One region of the Vibrio crassostreae genome, then DNA from elsewhere that is predicted to be linked to it. Evidence: riboswitches for the same ligand, from Rfam matches in the RefSeq annotation. Region 1 holds a riboswitch; each other region holds the start of a gene.

Evidence for each region. A riboswitch is a leader RNA that binds a small molecule or an ion and turns the genes downstream of it on or off. The one in region 1 is predicted to bind thiamine pyrophosphate.
Region 2: it holds a riboswitch for thiamine pyrophosphate, as region 1 does, so the genes downstream of both, thiC (phosphomethylpyrimidine synthase ThiC) here and thiD (bifunctional hydroxymethylpyrimidine kinase/phosphomethylpyrimidine kinase) in region 1, are expected to answer to the same signal.
Region 3: it holds a riboswitch for thiamine pyrophosphate, as region 1 does, so the genes downstream of both, thiB (thiamine ABC transporter substrate binding subunit) here and thiD (bifunctional hydroxymethylpyrimidine kinase/phosphomethylpyrimidine kinase) in region 1, are expected to answer to the same signal.

Annotation. Positions count from the first base shown of each region.
Region 1 covers NZ_AP025477.1:1,054,982-1,060,252, reverse strand. Annotated here, with positions in the region: gene OC193_RS20545 (DMT family transporter) at 83-1,000, shown strand; TPP riboswitch at 1,146-1,257, shown strand; gene thiD (bifunctional hydroxymethylpyrimidine kinase/phosphomethylpyrimidine kinase) at 1,354-2,247, shown strand; gene OC193_RS20535 (ABC transporter ATP-binding protein) at 2,237-2,995, shown strand; gene OC193_RS20530 (ABC transporter permease) at 2,988-3,803, shown strand; gene OC193_RS20525 (ABC transporter substrate-binding protein) at 3,923-4,879, shown strand; gene tenA (thiaminase II) at 4,888-5,271, shown strand, end outside.
Region 2 covers NZ_AP025476.1:3,411,032-3,416,302, reverse strand. Annotated here, with positions in the region: rRNA gene rrf (5S ribosomal RNA) at 1-53, shown strand, start outside; tRNA gene OC193_RS15425 (tRNA-Asp) at 121-197, shown strand; tRNA gene OC193_RS15420 (tRNA-Trp) at 258-334, shown strand; gene OC193_RS15415 (multicopper oxidase family protein) at 669-2,051, shown strand; gene crcB (fluoride efflux transporter CrcB) at 2,152-2,535, shown strand; TPP riboswitch at 2,598-2,696, shown strand; gene thiC (phosphomethylpyrimidine synthase ThiC) at 2,826-4,775, shown strand; gene OC193_RS15400 (thiamine phosphate synthase) at 4,775-5,271, shown strand, end outside.
Region 3 covers NZ_AP025476.1:3,090,537-3,095,807, forward strand. Annotated here, with positions in the region: gene thiP (thiamine/thiamine pyrophosphate ABC transporter permease ThiP) at 1-428, opposite strand, end outside; gene thiB (thiamine ABC transporter substrate binding subunit) at 511-1,503, opposite strand; TPP riboswitch at 1,557-1,676, opposite strand; gene OC193_RS13855 (flavin prenyltransferase UbiX) at 1,720-2,343, opposite strand; gene mpl (UDP-N-acetylmuramate:L-alanyl-gamma-D-glutamyl-meso-diaminopimelate ligase) at 2,382-3,740, opposite strand; gene fbp (class 1 fructose-bisphosphatase) at 4,011-5,021, shown strand; gene OC193_RS13870 (DUF2799 domain-containing protein) at 5,114-5,271, opposite strand, start outside.

The sequences.
Region 1 (5,271 bases):
CAACAATAGCGTCCTTTCGGCAAACTAACTTTTATCAATCTTCATTATTATCTATTTCACAACTGAAAATTGGGTAATAGAAATGAATCTTGCCATCAATCGCGTCAACGAATTCCAAACGGGCACTTTATCCATCTTGTTTGCTTCCATTTTATGGGGCACGACAGGCACCGCCGCAAGTTTTGCGCCTGATCTAAGCCCATTAGCGATTGGTGCTTTCTCTATGGGTGTCGGCGGCCTAATGCAAGCGGGCTTGGCGTATCGAAAGATTTTATCTTCACTTGATAAGCTTTTGCTCAACAAAAAGCTGTTAGCGGCGAGTGCACTGGCTTTAGCGATCTATCCTTTGGCTTTCTACTCTTCGATGAAATTATCGGGTGTCGCAATAGGCACGGTGGTGTCGATTGCTACCGCACCTTTCTTTTCTGCGCTGCTAGAGTGTCTGATTAGCAAAAACAATAATATCAACAAACGTTGGCTCACTAGCTTTGCGATTGGTGTCGTGGGTATTGGGTTGTTGGTATTTTCAGAATCATCATCGGAGAGTGACTCTGGCGACGACCTGAAGCTTTTGGGGATTGGATTAGGTTTGGTGGCAGGCCTGTGCTATGCCATTTATTCTTGGGCGACAAAGGCACTGATCGATAAAGGGATTAAGTCACAAGCGGCGATGGGCAGTATTTTTGGCCTCGGTGCGATGCTGTTGTTGCCAACGCTCTGGTTTACAGGGAATAACCTGTTCGCATCGAATACCAATATATTGGTCGTGAGTTACTTGGCGTTAATTCCTCAATGCATGGGTTATATCGCCTTCAGTTTTGGCCTGCGACATGTCACCGCGAGCAGTGCCAACTTGATTACCTTGCTTGAACCAGTTGTTGCCGCGGTACTTGCCGTGTGTATTGTTGGAGAGTTGATTCCATCGGCAGGATGGTTAGGTATGTTCCTGATTGTGCTGTGCTTGTTTATCCAGTCACAACCAACTCAAGAGCAGCGCTAAGCATTTGTCTAATCGCTAGTCTAAGCACTTGTTTAGGCACTTGTTTCAGAGTGAGTGAAGAAAGCTAAATTGAATTTTATTCATGCGTGAATCTTATAAATGAATAAAATCAGTATCTCAGTTGTGAGAGTGCTGTTACTATCGCTATCAATAGTCGGGGGGCATATACCTTATTTGGTGTTTGCTGAGATCGTTAATCGAGACCCGTTGAACCTGATTCAGTTAATACTGGCGTAGGGAACTATAAGCACTCGATCTACGTCTGCACCCATGAAAGCTTTCATGAGCCTAATGCGACTTCTCCTTCGATCAGTGTTCGTTCTCCTACGTCTTGTAAGATAGTAGGAGCGACAATGACACACAGTTCTATTTCAAAAGACTTAACTCCAAAAGCCTCAACATTACAGCACTCTGCTGATGGTTTGATTCGCACGAATACTCCGATTGTTTTGACGATCGCTGGATCTGACAGCGGCGGTGGTGCAGGGATCCAAGCTGATATCAAAGCCATGTCTGCAACGGGTAGTTTCGCTTGTTCGGTGATTACCGCTATTACATCTCAGAACACACAAGGCGTGTCAGCCATTTTTCCAATCCCACTTGAGCATGTCGCTAGCCAACTAGACGCAGTATTTACCGATTTGAATATCGTGGCAGTAAAAGTCGGTATGTTGGCGGATTCGCAAATCATTAAAGTCGTTGCGGACAAAATTAAGCAATACCAGCCTAAGCACTTAGTGATTGATCCTGTAATGGTTGCAACCAGTGGTGACCTTCTTTTAGAAAACGCTGCCATTACTACGCTAAAGCAAGAGCTGATTCCGTTGGCAGATATCATTACCCCGAACTTGCCAGAAGGCGCAGCACTTACGGGTAAACCGGTACCTGAAAGCGAAGCTGAAATGCAGGATATGATTGAAGACCTGCGCGCTTTAGGTGCTAAAGCGATACTGCTAAAAGGCGGTCACTTGGAGAAAGATGAAAACAGTAACGACTTACTGATTCTACCAACCACATCTGCTGTGATTAGCGCGAAGCGTTTTCCGACCAAAAACACCCATGGCACGGGTTGTACGCTCTCTTCTGCCATTGCTTCTTTCTTAGCGCAAGGCAACACGCTTCCAGAGGCTGTCGACCTAGGAAAACAATACATTTCTCGCGCGATTGCTCATGCTGATGAGTTGCAAGTCGGTCAAGGTCATGGCCCTGTCAATCACTTCTTCGCTGGACATGGCAATGTCCGTTAATACGGTTGGTGTTCAACTCAGCAATGCCTCCTTACGCTATAACGACAGTGAGCACGCGACCTTGTCTGGGTTGTCGCTTAGCTTAAACGCAGGTAAGTGGACGGTATTGTTGGGTCGAAGTGGCTGCGGAAAAACCACGGTATTGCGTTATCTGGCAGGCTTACTGGACGATAGGGTGGAGTGGCAGGGCACATTGGCAACGTCTGATGAATTACCTTTAACGGATCGCATCGCTTACATGGCGCAGCAAGATTTGTTACTGCCGTGGCTATCGGTCATCGACAATGTTTGCCTGAGTCATCGTTTTCAAAATCCAGCTTCTGACAAAGCACTGCAAACCAATCAAGCACTCGAGTTGCTCGCTGCGGTTGGTTTGGCTGATTATGCGAATGCGATGCCGGATCAGTTGTCTGGTGGTATGCGTCAACGTGTTGCTTTGGCTCGCACCTTAATGCAAGACAAACCAGTGGTGCTGATGGATGAGCCGTTCTCTGCGCTGGATGCGGTAACGAGACACAAGTTACAGACCTTAGCGTGTGAACTGTTAAGGGATAAAACCGTTGTCCTGATCACCCATGATCCACAAGAAGCGGTGCGTTTGGCGGATAACTTGTATGTGTTGCAAGGCACACCGGCGAGTGCTCACTCTTTATCTGTGCCTCACACGTCAACGCCACGAGTGCTCGATGGTGAGTGTGCCGAGTTGCAACAGGCGATCTTAGACCAGTTGGAGCGTGATTATGAATGATCTAACGCGAAGCGAAGCTGTGACTCGTTCAACTAACGCGCAGGCTAGCACAACATATCCTCGCCAAATGAACCCTGTTATGCGTTTGGTCATCAGCAGTGCTGTGATTCTTGGTTTGTGGCAAATGGTGGTGGTTATCTTTGAGATGCCAAGCTTCATTCTGCCGGCTCCCGCAGAAGTCTTCCTCAAGCTGATTGAACGCTACGATGTGTTGCTCAAACACACTTGGGTGACTGCGCAAGAGATCTTACTTGGGCTATTGCTAGGTTTGTCTATGGGGCTGTTTTTCGCCTTGCAGATGTTGATGTTTGATCCATTGAAACGTTGGCTATTGCCTATCTTAATTGCTAGCCAAGCGATCCCCGTGTTTGCGATTGCTCCAGTATTGATGCTGTGGCTTGGCTATGGCATCGCGTCAAAAGTGGTGATGGCGGCGATCATTATCTTCTTCCCTGTGACGACCTGTTGTTACGACGGCTTGCGTAATACACCGACAGGCTATCTCGATCTTGCTAAGACGATGGGTGCATCGAAATGGCAATTGTTGCGTTATATCCAACTGCCTGCTGCATTGCCAACACTGGCGTCTGGTATTCGTGTGGCTGTGGTGATTGCCCCAATTGGCGCGGTTGTCGGTGAGTGGGTGGGTTCAAGTGAAGGGCTGGGTTACCTAATGCTGCAAGCCAACGCACGCATGATCATTGATGAGATGTTTGCTGCCTTATTCATCTTGGCGGTGCTGTCTATCTCGCTCTATTTCATCACAGATAAATTACTTAAAAAAGCTATCCCTTGGGAGAACCAGTGATGGTTAGCTCAATAACTCTTTGTTTAATAAAGCTTCGCTCAAGGCTATTTATCTAAACAAACCTAGTTAAAAATTAGATCGATACACACAATAATAATATTCAAAAGGAAAGGTTAACTATGAAAAATACCAAATTGGTAGGTGCAGTGGCACTGCTTGCTTCATTGGTTTCAGGTCATGCTCTAGCGGACTCTGAACAAAAGAAACTGACATTGATGTTGGATTGGTTTGTGAACCCGAACCATGGCCCGATTGTGATCGCTCAAGAGCGTGGCTACTTTGCTGAGCAAGGCTTAGAGGTTGAAATTCAAGAACCAGCTGACCCAAGCACGCCAGCAAAATTGGTTGCGGCAGGTAAGGTCGATTTAGCGGTAACTTACCAACCAAGTTTAACTATGGATGTGGCAGCGGGTCTTCCTTTGGTTCGTGCATCAACCCTTATCGCGACGCCACTGAACACACTAATGGTACTGGATAATGGCAAGAACGATTCGTTAGCGGATCTGAAAGGCAAAAAGATCGGTATCGCGATTGCGGGTAACGAAGAAGCGACTATCGGCACCATGCTAGCACAAGAAAATGTTGCGTTTACAGACGTGCAAACCATCAATGTCGGTTGGGCACTTTCATCTTCATTGGCATCAGGCAAGGTAGATGCAATTTGGGGTGGCTTACGTAACTTCGAAACCAACCAACTGGCACTTGAAGGCTTTAAAGCAAAAGCATTCTTCCCAGAAGAGCACGGTGTGCCAGCTTACGATGAGCTTATCTTTGTTGCGAACGCAAAGCAGCACGATGATGAAGCGATCAAAGCGTTCAACAAAGCATTGGAACAAGCAACAACTTACATTGTGAATCACCCACAAGAGTCATGGAGCGAGTTTGTGGCGTATTCACCAGATACGTTGAATAACGAGCTTAACCAACGCGCATGGAATGACACGCTGACTCGTTTTGCACTTCGCCCTTCTGCTGTTGACCTAAAGCGTTACGACGATTACGCACAGTTCATGTTCGACAAAGGTATTATTAAATCACTACCAAAAGCCGCTGACTACGTGCCGACTTTTGACTAAGGAATCTCATGAAATACCAAGACTTAATCCAAGCCTGTCAGCAAGATTGGCAAGACTACACTGAGCATGATTTTGTTAAAATGCTGGCAAACGGCACACTCGCTCAGCCTTGTTTTCTACATTATTTGAAGCAAGATTTCCTGTTCTTAAAACAGTATGCTCGCGCTTATGCATTGGCGATTTACAAGGCAAAAACACTGGCTGATATGCGTCGTGCACTGCCAAGTGTTCATGCTTTATTAGATTCAGAAATCTCTCACCACGTTACCTACTGTGGTCAATGGGGCTTAACGGAATCTGATTTGGAAAACGAGCCAGAAGATTTCGGAACAGTTGCTTACACGCGCTACGTTCTGGATGCAGGCATGACGGGTGATCTTGTCGACTTATAT
Region 2 (5,271 bases), on a different replicon from region 1:
AGCGCCGATGGTAGTGTGGGGCTTCCCCATGTGAGAGTAGGACATCGCCAGGCTTTAAATTAAATCTTTAGGTTGACCAACCTGGAGATATGGACGCTCACTTAGTGAGTTGACCACTGCGGAGTGGTAGTTCAGTTGGTTAGAATACCGGCCTGTCACGCCGGGGGTCGCGGGTTCGAGTCCCGTCCACTCCGCCACTTATTCGATAACCTCGCCTAGTGCGAGGTTTTTTCGAATCTGAAGTAGTAAAAAGTTTTAGGGGTGTAGCTCCAATTGGCAGAGCAGCGGATTCCAAATCCGCGTGTTGGGAGTTCGAATCTCTCCACCCCTGCCATATCAAAGCCTCAGCAGAAATGCTGGGGCTTTTTTATATCTGTTGCTTCTACGAAGCAATGTTGTGAGCAGAGTAGCCAGCCCGGTCTAATCTCCGGAGTACCGGCCCAGTCCACCCCTGTCATATTTAAGGCTCTAGCAGAAATGCTAGAGCCTTTTTGCTTTCTATTTATTCGACAATTCCTATCTTTAACAGAACCTAGCCTGAAAAGTGTAAGTGCTTACTTATCTCAGCTTCTTTTATAAACAATCGACAGCACAAACCATACTTCTTTATGAGAATTATTCTCAATATTTTGTTACATTTTGGTCGTTATTACTAAAAGGCAACAAATATGGATATTTCCCGTCGTAAGTTTATTCAATCATCTCTCGCTATATCTGCACTAACCGTCCTACCAGCTTGCTCAATGAAGCGGTCTGTTGATGAGCAAGGAAAGTTCGTTTATGACTTAACAGCTGAGCCTTCAACCGCTGAGTTGGTGAAGGGATTTAGTACTAATGTTTTAGCCTTTAATGGACAGACTCCAGCGCCGATTATTCGCTGTCGACAAGGCGAAAAGGTAACGATTCGATTTACCAACAAGCTATTAGAACCGACCACAATTCATTGGCATGGCCTGAGAATTCCGATTGAAATGGACGGGGTTCCTTTCTTAAGTCAGCCTCCGATTATGCCCGGTGAAACGTTTGTCTATGAGTTCACGCCACCAGATGCGGGTACATTCTGGTATCACCCACACATGAACAGTGTTAAGCAACTTGGTATGGGCTTGGTCGGGCTTATTATTGTCGAAGAGAGTGCGGCAGTTCAGTTCGATGAAGAGCATGCTCTGATGCTTAAACATTGGCATATCGACAAACAAGGTCAGTGGAAAGACTTGATGATCCCTCGCCTCAGCGCTCGTATGGGCACGCCAGGAGAGTGGAGTAGCGTTAATGGAGTACATGAACCTATCTATAAATTGAAGCAGCATGCAACGACTCGGCTGCGTATCGCTAATGTTGATAACACGATTACCTATCCTATAGCCATTGAGGGGGCTGAAGCATGGGTCATTGCTATTGATGGTAACCCTGTAAAGACACCTTATAAGCTGACTCAACACAAGATTGGCCCAGGTATGCGTGTCGATCTCGGGCTGATTGCTCCCAAGGCGGGGGAGCGAGTGAGTGTCCTTCAAATGAAAGGGCGTTTTCCTTTTTCCTTGTGTGAGTTTGAGGCTGTTGATTCAACGTTAATCGAAGGCCAAACACTTCCTTTATTGCCCCTCAATCCTGTGCCTAACTTAAATCTCGCTAATGCAGAAGAAATCGATTTTGTGTTTGAGTGGGAAGGGGCGGTATCACCGGTATCTAAAGATGGGAAGTCGATGCCTAAGTTTTGGCTTACGAATAAACGTGCGTGGGAGGGAATGAGTAAAGACAGTGTTCCAGACCCGTTGGCGACTTTGGAGTTAGGTAAAACTTATATATTCGACCTCAAGAACGTCACTCAGTACCATCACCCAATTCATATTCATGGTCATACATTCACTGTATTGGAACTTGATGGTAAAAAAATAGAAGAGCCCTTCCATACCGATACTGTGTTACTTGGAAAAAACGGCCGTGCTAAAGCTGCATTTGTTGCAGACAACCCAGGACGTTGGATGTACCACTGTCATGTCATTGAGCACATGAAAACGGGACTAATGGGATATATTGAAGTTAAGTGACACCTGTAACGTTTAATTTTTGCGCATGCATTCTAAGTTTCTACCCTCGCTTTTATCGGCGGTAAAGCTAGAATATAGGGACTGTTATTTGGGAGGATTCATGGGTCAGTTATCTATTTTAGGTTTTATTGCCATTGGTGGCGCATTCGGTGCTTGTTCGCGCTATTTGATTTCAGAGTTATGTGTGGTGATGCTCGGGCGTGGTTTTCCTTATGGTACGCTAACCGTTAACGTGATCGGCTCTTTGATTATGGGCTTGCTCATTGCCGCATTCGAGAATGAGATGATTGCGACGGAGCCATGGAGACAGATCATTGGCCTCGGTTTCCTTGGAGCATTGACTACGTTCTCTACATTTTCGATGGATAACGTGCTTCTTATGCAGCAGGGCGCTTTCTTTAAGATGGGGCTCAATGTGCTGCTCAACGTGGTTCTCAGTATCTCAGCTGCATGGATCGGCTTCCAACTTTTGATAAAGTCTTAAAACTTTCTTACGATTTGTTAACAACTCGGCTTGGTTTATCCAAGCCGTTTTTATATACTCGATCGAACTTGTCGGAGTGCCATATGGCTGAGACCGTTAACTCGGGATCCGTTGAACCTGATCAGGCTAGTACCTGCGAAGGGAACAAGAGTAGATATCTAACTAGAATCCTTCTAGAGATCTATCTCCAGATCACAACTGTATTTCTTACCGTGATCCCTCTTGTAGCATCTAATCCGTCAAGCATTTTTATCCCTATAAATAATGGCTAAAAGCCAAGGAAAAATGCTATGTCGAGTCGTAAACAAGCAAGACTGGAAGCGAAGAATTTCATCGATTCTTTATCCGTACAACCTTATCCAAATTCAAAAAAAGCTTACATACAAGGTTCTCGAGAGGATATTCAAGTTCCTGTACGAGAAATTTCACTCGCAGATAGCCTTGTTGGTGGTACCAAAAAAGAGCCTGTATTCGAACCTAATGAGCCTATTCATGTCTACGACACCTCCGGTGTTTATACCGATCCTACGCATGAAATAGACCTTTATAGCGGCCTTCCTAAGTTGCGAGAGCAATGGATTGAAGAGCGTGGTGATACGGAATTGCTTGATGATGTAAGCTCTGTTTACACCAAAGAACGTTTAGAAGATGAAACCCTAGACGACCTTCGTTACGGAAACCTGCCTCGAATTCGTCGCGCTACTGGCGACCAATGTGTTACTCAGCTGCACTATGCTCGTCAGGGTATTATCACACCTGAAATGGAGTACATTGCCATACGTGAGAACATGGGACGTCAGAAGTTCGCTGATGAGCAGCTTAACCATCAACACCCTGGCCATAACTTTGGTGCAAACCTGCCGAAAGAAATCACTCCTGAGTTCGTGCGTAAAGAGGTTGCTGAAGGTCGAGCTATTATCCCTTCAAACATCAACCACCCAGAATCAGAACCGATGATTATTGGTCGAAACTTCTTAGTGAAAGTGAACGCCAATATCGGTAACTCTTCAGTAAGCTCTTCAATTGAAGAAGAAGTTGAGAAGTTAGTATGGTCAACCCGCTGGGGCGGCGATACCGTAATGGACCTCTCTACTGGCCGTAATATCCACGAGACTCGCGAATGGATCCTGCGTAACAGCCCAGTGCCAATTGGTACGGTTCCTATGTATCAGGCGCTTGAGAAAGTGAATGGCGTAGCCGAAGACCTTAACTGGGAAGTGATGCGCGATACCTTGATTGAACAAGCAGAGCAGGGCGTTGATTACTTCACTATCCATGCAGGTTTACTGCTTCGTTACGTACCTATGACGGCTAAACGTGTGACTGGTATTGTCTCTCGTGGTGGATCTATTATCGCGAAATGGTGTCTTGCACATCATCAAGAAAGCTTCTTATACACACACTTCCGCGAGATCTGTGAGATCTGTGCGAAGTATGATGTCGCTCTGTCACTGGGTGACGGCCTACGTCCAGGCTCTATTGCAGATGCCAACGATGAGGCTCAATTCTCGGAGTTACGTACTCTAGGTGAGTTAACCAAAGTAGCTTGGGAATACGACGTTCAGGTGATCATTGAAGGCCCTGGACATGTACCTATGCATCTTATCAAAGAGAACATGGACGAGCAGTTGGAGCACTGCCATGAAGCGCCTTTCTATACATTAGGCCCGCTGACTACAGATATCGCACCGGGTTATGACCACATTACCTCTGGAATTGGCGCGGCGATGATTGGTTGGTACGGTTGTGCGATGCTTTGTTATGTAACGCCTAAAGAGCATTTGGGCTTACCCAATAAAGAAGATGTTAAGACTGGCTTGATTACTTACAAGCTGGCAGCACATGCTGCAGACTTGGCAAAAGGGCACCCGGGCGCACAAATCCGAGATAATGCATTATCTAAAGCTCGTTTTGAATTCCGCTGGGAAGACCAATTTAATCTAGCTTTAGACCCAGAAACAGCACGTTCTTTCCACGATGAAACCCTGCCACAAGAGTCGGGCAAGGTTGCTCACTTCTGCTCTATGTGTGGACCTAAGTTCTGCTCGATGAAGATTTCTCAAGAAGTTCGAGAGTATGCGAAAGACACAGAACAAGTAGCCGCAGATCAGGCTATAGAGATTAAGATGCTAGATAACCCGTTGGAGGGAATGCGTCAAAAATCACAAGAGTTCCGTGATACTGGCTCTGAACTTTATCACCCTGCTGTAGGCGCAAAAGAAGCTCAATTAGAGGAATAATGACAGTGAAGATTCTCATCCCATCTCAATACATCGAGTTAACGGGGGAGGTTCAAAACTGTCTATTGGTTGCTAAACGACAAGGTTTAGCAACTGATGCAGTTGAGTTGGGTGTAAGCCCAACTCGATACTTCTCTATCGTTGATGCTCAACAGGCACTATCTATTGGCTTTGCTCATGATGTTGATTCATTGGCGGAGTGTCAGTTAGCGCAACTGAAGCATGTTGTTGATTACAGTAATTCAGTCGCGTTAACCGATGTTTGTGCTGCTTTGACTCAAGCTTCGAACACAGTCTATATCGGAGTCTCCGATGATTCAGCTGTACTGGATATCTGGTCACACTTAGATGCTAATCGCGTTATCAAGAGTGACACTACAGCTCATCAAGAATTAGATAGTCGTGGCCACTTTGCTTGGTTACTTACTTTATTGGCGTTGGAATTTCCATTGGAAGACGCGCTGGTTTTAGCTCGCGCTGCATCGAATGTTTCACG
Region 3 (5,271 bases), on a different replicon from region 1:
TTGAAGAAAACGTGCGCCAACAAAATACCATTCAAGCCATAAATCGAGAATGGTAGCTCAATGTCGAAGTTCGCCAAGAACTTAGCTAACCAACCACTGTTGCCGTAAATCGCCAGCAAGCCAAATACTCCGACCAACACAGGCAGAACCAAGGTCGACGCGAACAACCTTAATAACAAGGCTCGTCCAAAAAATTGTCTACGACACAAAGCATGCGCAATAGGTATAGCAAAACCAACACTCAGCACTGTTGAGAATGTCGCTTGATAAAAGCTGAATTTCGTTACATGCCAATAGTAAGGATCTGACCATACTTGGCTGATATCAAGAGAAGGGGCATTGCTAAGCAATGCCCCAACTGCTGAAACCACGAAGGCGGTAATGAGTATCGCAACCCAGATCCCGACCTTAGGTGTTTTCTTTATCATAGATTGATTTTTACCGTAAATGGCTCACTCAATTGATGTCGAATGAACCTTTAAATACAGAAAGCTAGTTTTTAAAAGTACGTTAGAAAGTAAGTGCACTCTGCCATTCACGAATCCAAGGCTTGCGCTTCTCGGCGATCTCTTCAGAGCTAAAGCTCAGCGCCTTCTGCGGTACAGTTAACTGCTCAAAACCTTTTGGTAGCTCGACACCCGTTACTGGGTACATCCAGTTACCTGTAGGCATCGCCGATTGGAACTCATCACTTAGGAGAAAGGCCATAAACTCATCAGCAAGCTTTTCGTTGCTACTGCCTTTAACCTTAGCAGCCACTTCAACTTGAGTGTAATGCCCTTCTTCGAAGCTCGCTGCTGCGTACTTAGAATCGCTCTCTGCAATGATATGGTAAGCCGGAGACGTTGTGTAAGATAAAACCAAGTCAGACTCACCCTCTAGGAACATAGAGTAAGCTTCAGACCAACCTTTGGTTACCGTAACGGTTTTCTGAGCTAGCTTCTTCCAAGCTGCCGTTGCTTCATCACCGTAAACAGATTTCATCCATAACATCATGCCTTGGCCTGGTGTTGAAGTACGTGGATCTTGGTAGATAACCTTCAGATCATCACGCTGCTCAACCAACTCTTTCAGGCTTTTAGGCGGGTTTGCTAGTTTCTCTGTGTTATATACAAAGGCAAAGTAACCAAAATCATAAGGAACAAAGGTGCTGTCGTTCCAACCGTTAGGAAGTGTCACTGATGACGTATCAACACTGTGATCAGCCAATAAGCCCGTCGCTTTCGCCTCAGCCATTAGATTGTTATCTAGGCCTAACACGATGTCTGCTTTGCTGTTACCACCTTCAAGACGCAAGCGGTTAAGAATAGACACGCCATCTTCTAGCGCGACAAAATTCACATCACAGCCACACTTTTCTTCAAATGCTTTTTCAACGGCAGGACGAGGGCCCCAATCCGCAGCAAAAGAATCATAGGTATATACAGTTAGAGTATTGTCTGCAGCAACGGCAGAAAAAGAGATGGCTGTAGTAACAGCAAGGGTTGTTAATGTGAATTTCACTGGACGCTCTCCATGGTCTGAGCGGCACAGGTTTGAGGGAGGAGAACGGTAGAAGTTGTTCCTAACTCAATTCCTACGCCAGCATTATCTGGTTCAGGTTTACGGGTCCCAAGCACTTGCTTGATCTCAGCTCGCATTCATTATCTGAATGGTTTGCTCCCCGATGAGTATTCAGAATTGTAATTCGAATTTTAACAATAAGCTATCAAGTTTGGATCAATTACGTTGATCGTAACCCCAACGTGGCACTAAACCTTGCTCAATACCAAGATGATCCAAAATACGCGCCACCATAAAATCGACCAGATCTTCGATCGACTTAGGTTGGTGATAAAAACCCGGAGCCGCAGGCATGATCGTCACGCCCATGGTTGAGAGTTTGTGCATGTTCTCTAAATGAAGCGTCGAAAATGGCGTCTCACGAACCACCAACAACAATTGGCCTCGCTCTTTCATGACCACATCTGCCGCTCGCTCAATCAAGTTATCCGATAAGCCATGTGCAATTGAAGCCAAGCTTCCTGCAGAACATGGACACACCACCATCTGCTTCGGCGCTGCTGATCCAGAGGCAACCGGCGAGAACCAGTCATCTTTGCCACACACCACCAGCTTTTCGGGGTCACACCCAAGATGTTTAACCAAAGCTTGTTTCGCCGCATCCGGCCCAGCAGGTAGCTTGAGTTCATGCTCGGTCGCCAATACCACTCGTGCTGCCGATGAAATCAGCAAGTAGACCTGATAATCGGCCGCCAAAAGGCATTCAAGTAAACGCAAGCCATAAGGCGCACCGGATGCGCCAGTGAAAGCAAGAGTTATCGCTTTATCGTGTTTTGTCATGTTCTCAATTACTTCAAATTATAAGGTCGTGAACGCCATTAGCCTTTGAGTGCCAACCCATCCAACAGTTTTTGGTGAATACCACCAAAACCGCCATTACTCATTACCAAGATTTGGTCGCCCGCTTGTGCCTCTGAGACAATTTTAGCAACGAATGCATCCATGTCACCACTCACGTGTGCCGATTGGTGACAAGCGTCCGCAACATCTTGTACCAACCAATCAATGTTTTCCGGTTGGAATAAGTAGGTAGAATCCGCTTGCTTCAACGAATCAGCCAGGGTTTCTTTATGCACACCACGTTTCATGGTGGCAGAACGAGGCTCTAGCACGGCAATGATTTTCTTCGTGTCGACCTTATTACGTAAGCCGCCCAGCGTAAGTTCAATTGCCGTTGGGTGATGTGCAAAATCGTCATAGACAGAAACGCCTGCCACTTCGCCTTTAAACTCTAGACGACGTTTGGTGTTGATGAACTTCGCCAACGATTCACACGCTAAATCAGGTGTCACCCCTACATGTCGCGCAGCTGCAATCGCCATCAAAGCATTATTGACGTTATGGTCGCCAACCAAATCCCAGTCGACAGTTCCAACGCATTCGCCTTGGAAGTAAACCTCAAATTTAGAGCCGTCTTTAACCAGCTTCTTCGCATCCCAATCACCGAGTTCACCACTCGATTCAGTCTCACTCCAACAGCCACGAGATAGAACGTCTTGAATAGCCGTATCTTGCTTAGGTGAGAAAATACGGCCATTGCTTGGCACAGTGCGCACTAAGTGATGAAACTGACGTTTAATTGCCTCAAGATCATCGAAGATGTCCGCATGATCGAACTCTAGGTTATTCATCACCAAGGTTCTTGGGTGGTAATGGACGAACTTAGATCGTTTATCAAAAAAAGCACTGTCGTACTCGTCGGCTTCTACCACGAAGAACATGCTTTCACCAAGACGAGCAGAAATACCAAAGTTACCCAACACACCACCAACTAAAAAGCCTGGTGCATAGCCACAGTCCTCTAAGACCCAAGCCAGCATGCTCGATGTTGTTGTCTTGCCATGCGTACCCGATACCGCCAATACCCAACGGTCATGCAGTAAGAACTCTTGCAACCATTGCGGGCCTGAGGTGTATCTAAAGTTGTTATCCAATACATACTCAACACAGGGGTTGCCACGACTCATCGCATTGCCAATCACCACGAGATCCGGCCTTGGTTCTAATTGGCTTGGGTCGAACCCTTCAATAATTTCAATCCCTTGAGATTCCAACAAAGTGCTCATTGGTGGGTACACATTCGCGTCACTACCGGTAACCTTGTGACCTAATTGACGAGCCAATACCGCAGCACCACCCATGAAGGTGCCACAAATTCCTAAGATATGAATATGCATAAATTGCTTCCAAACGCTTGGCTAAATAAACGATGCCTAATTAAAACAGCTAACACTCATTATCATTAAATGACGATTAAAAGCGAGTGACAATGCAAAACAAATTTAGTCGACATAGTAAGTGAGATCTGCGTCGCTTAGTTCATTACCATTAAAAAGATCTAGCCTTTAGAATTTAGGTAAGCGTCTAGATGAATAAAGCCCGTACAAGAGGCAAATTCAATAGTGCTCAAATCCCCCCTAATATTCAGAGAAGTTTAAGGAAATAACATGTCTGAGATGCGCACCCTTGGTGAGTTCATTGTTGCAAAACAAAATGACTTCCCCCATGCAAGCGGTGATCTATCATCCCTTTTGTCATCAATTCGCCTTGCTGCAAAAATTGTTAACCGCGAAATTAACAAAGCAGGTCTTGTCGACATTACTGGCGCTGTTGGTACAGACAACGTGCAAGGTGAAGAGCAACAAAAGCTAGACCTGTATGCTAACGACAAATTTAAAGCCGCACTTGAAGCTCGAGATCAAGTTTGTGGCGTCGCGAGTGAAGAAGAAGACGAAGCCGTTGCCTTCAATAAAGAGCTCAACAAAAACGCAAAATACGTTGTACTGATGGATCCACTTGATGGTTCGTCAAACATCGATGTGAATGTATCGGTTGGTACCATTTTCTCTATCTACCGTCGAGTATCACCGATTGGAACTCCACCAACGCAAGAAGACTTCCTACAACCTGGACATAAGCAGGTGGCCGCAGGTTACGTAATTTATGGTTCTTCAACCATGCTTGTATACACAACTGGTGCAGGCGTAAATGGCTTCACCTACGACCCATCATTGGGTACCTTCTGTCTGTCTCATGAAAATATGATGATCCCTGACGAAGGTAAAATTTACTCAATCAACGAAGGTAACTACATTCGTTTCCCTACAGGTGTTAAGAAGTACATAAAATACTGTCAGGAAAGCGAACCAAGTGATAATCGCCCTTACACTTCTCGCTACATTGGTTCTCTTGTATCTGATTTTCACCGTAACCTGCTTAAAGGCGGCATCTACCTGTACCCAAGTACAGAAAGCCACCCTCAAGGTAAGCTACGTTTATTGTATGAATGTAACCCAATAGCCTTCATCATGGAGCAGGCGGGTGGCATCGCATCCGATGGTGCCCAACGCATCATGGATATCAAACCAACAGAGCTACACCAACGCGTACCTTTCTTTGTCGGTTCGAAGAACATGGTGAAAAAAGTAGAAGAATTTCTTGAGCTTAACCCAGACTAAGCCATTCGTTTATTTATTAAATTAACGTCATTAAAAAAGCCAGCATTCACATGCTGGCTTTTTGTTGTTCGCTGCGTTAAACAATCACCGAATTATTGAACGCTATACTTTGATTCAGCACCACGTTCGTAGTTAAAACGGAACCATTTATCGACATCGTCACAAATCCCAAGGTAAGTCTCACCACGGCGACCTAGCGCTCTCGGGTTTTGAGAACAATACTGAGTTTTACCCATTTCATAACCTTGAC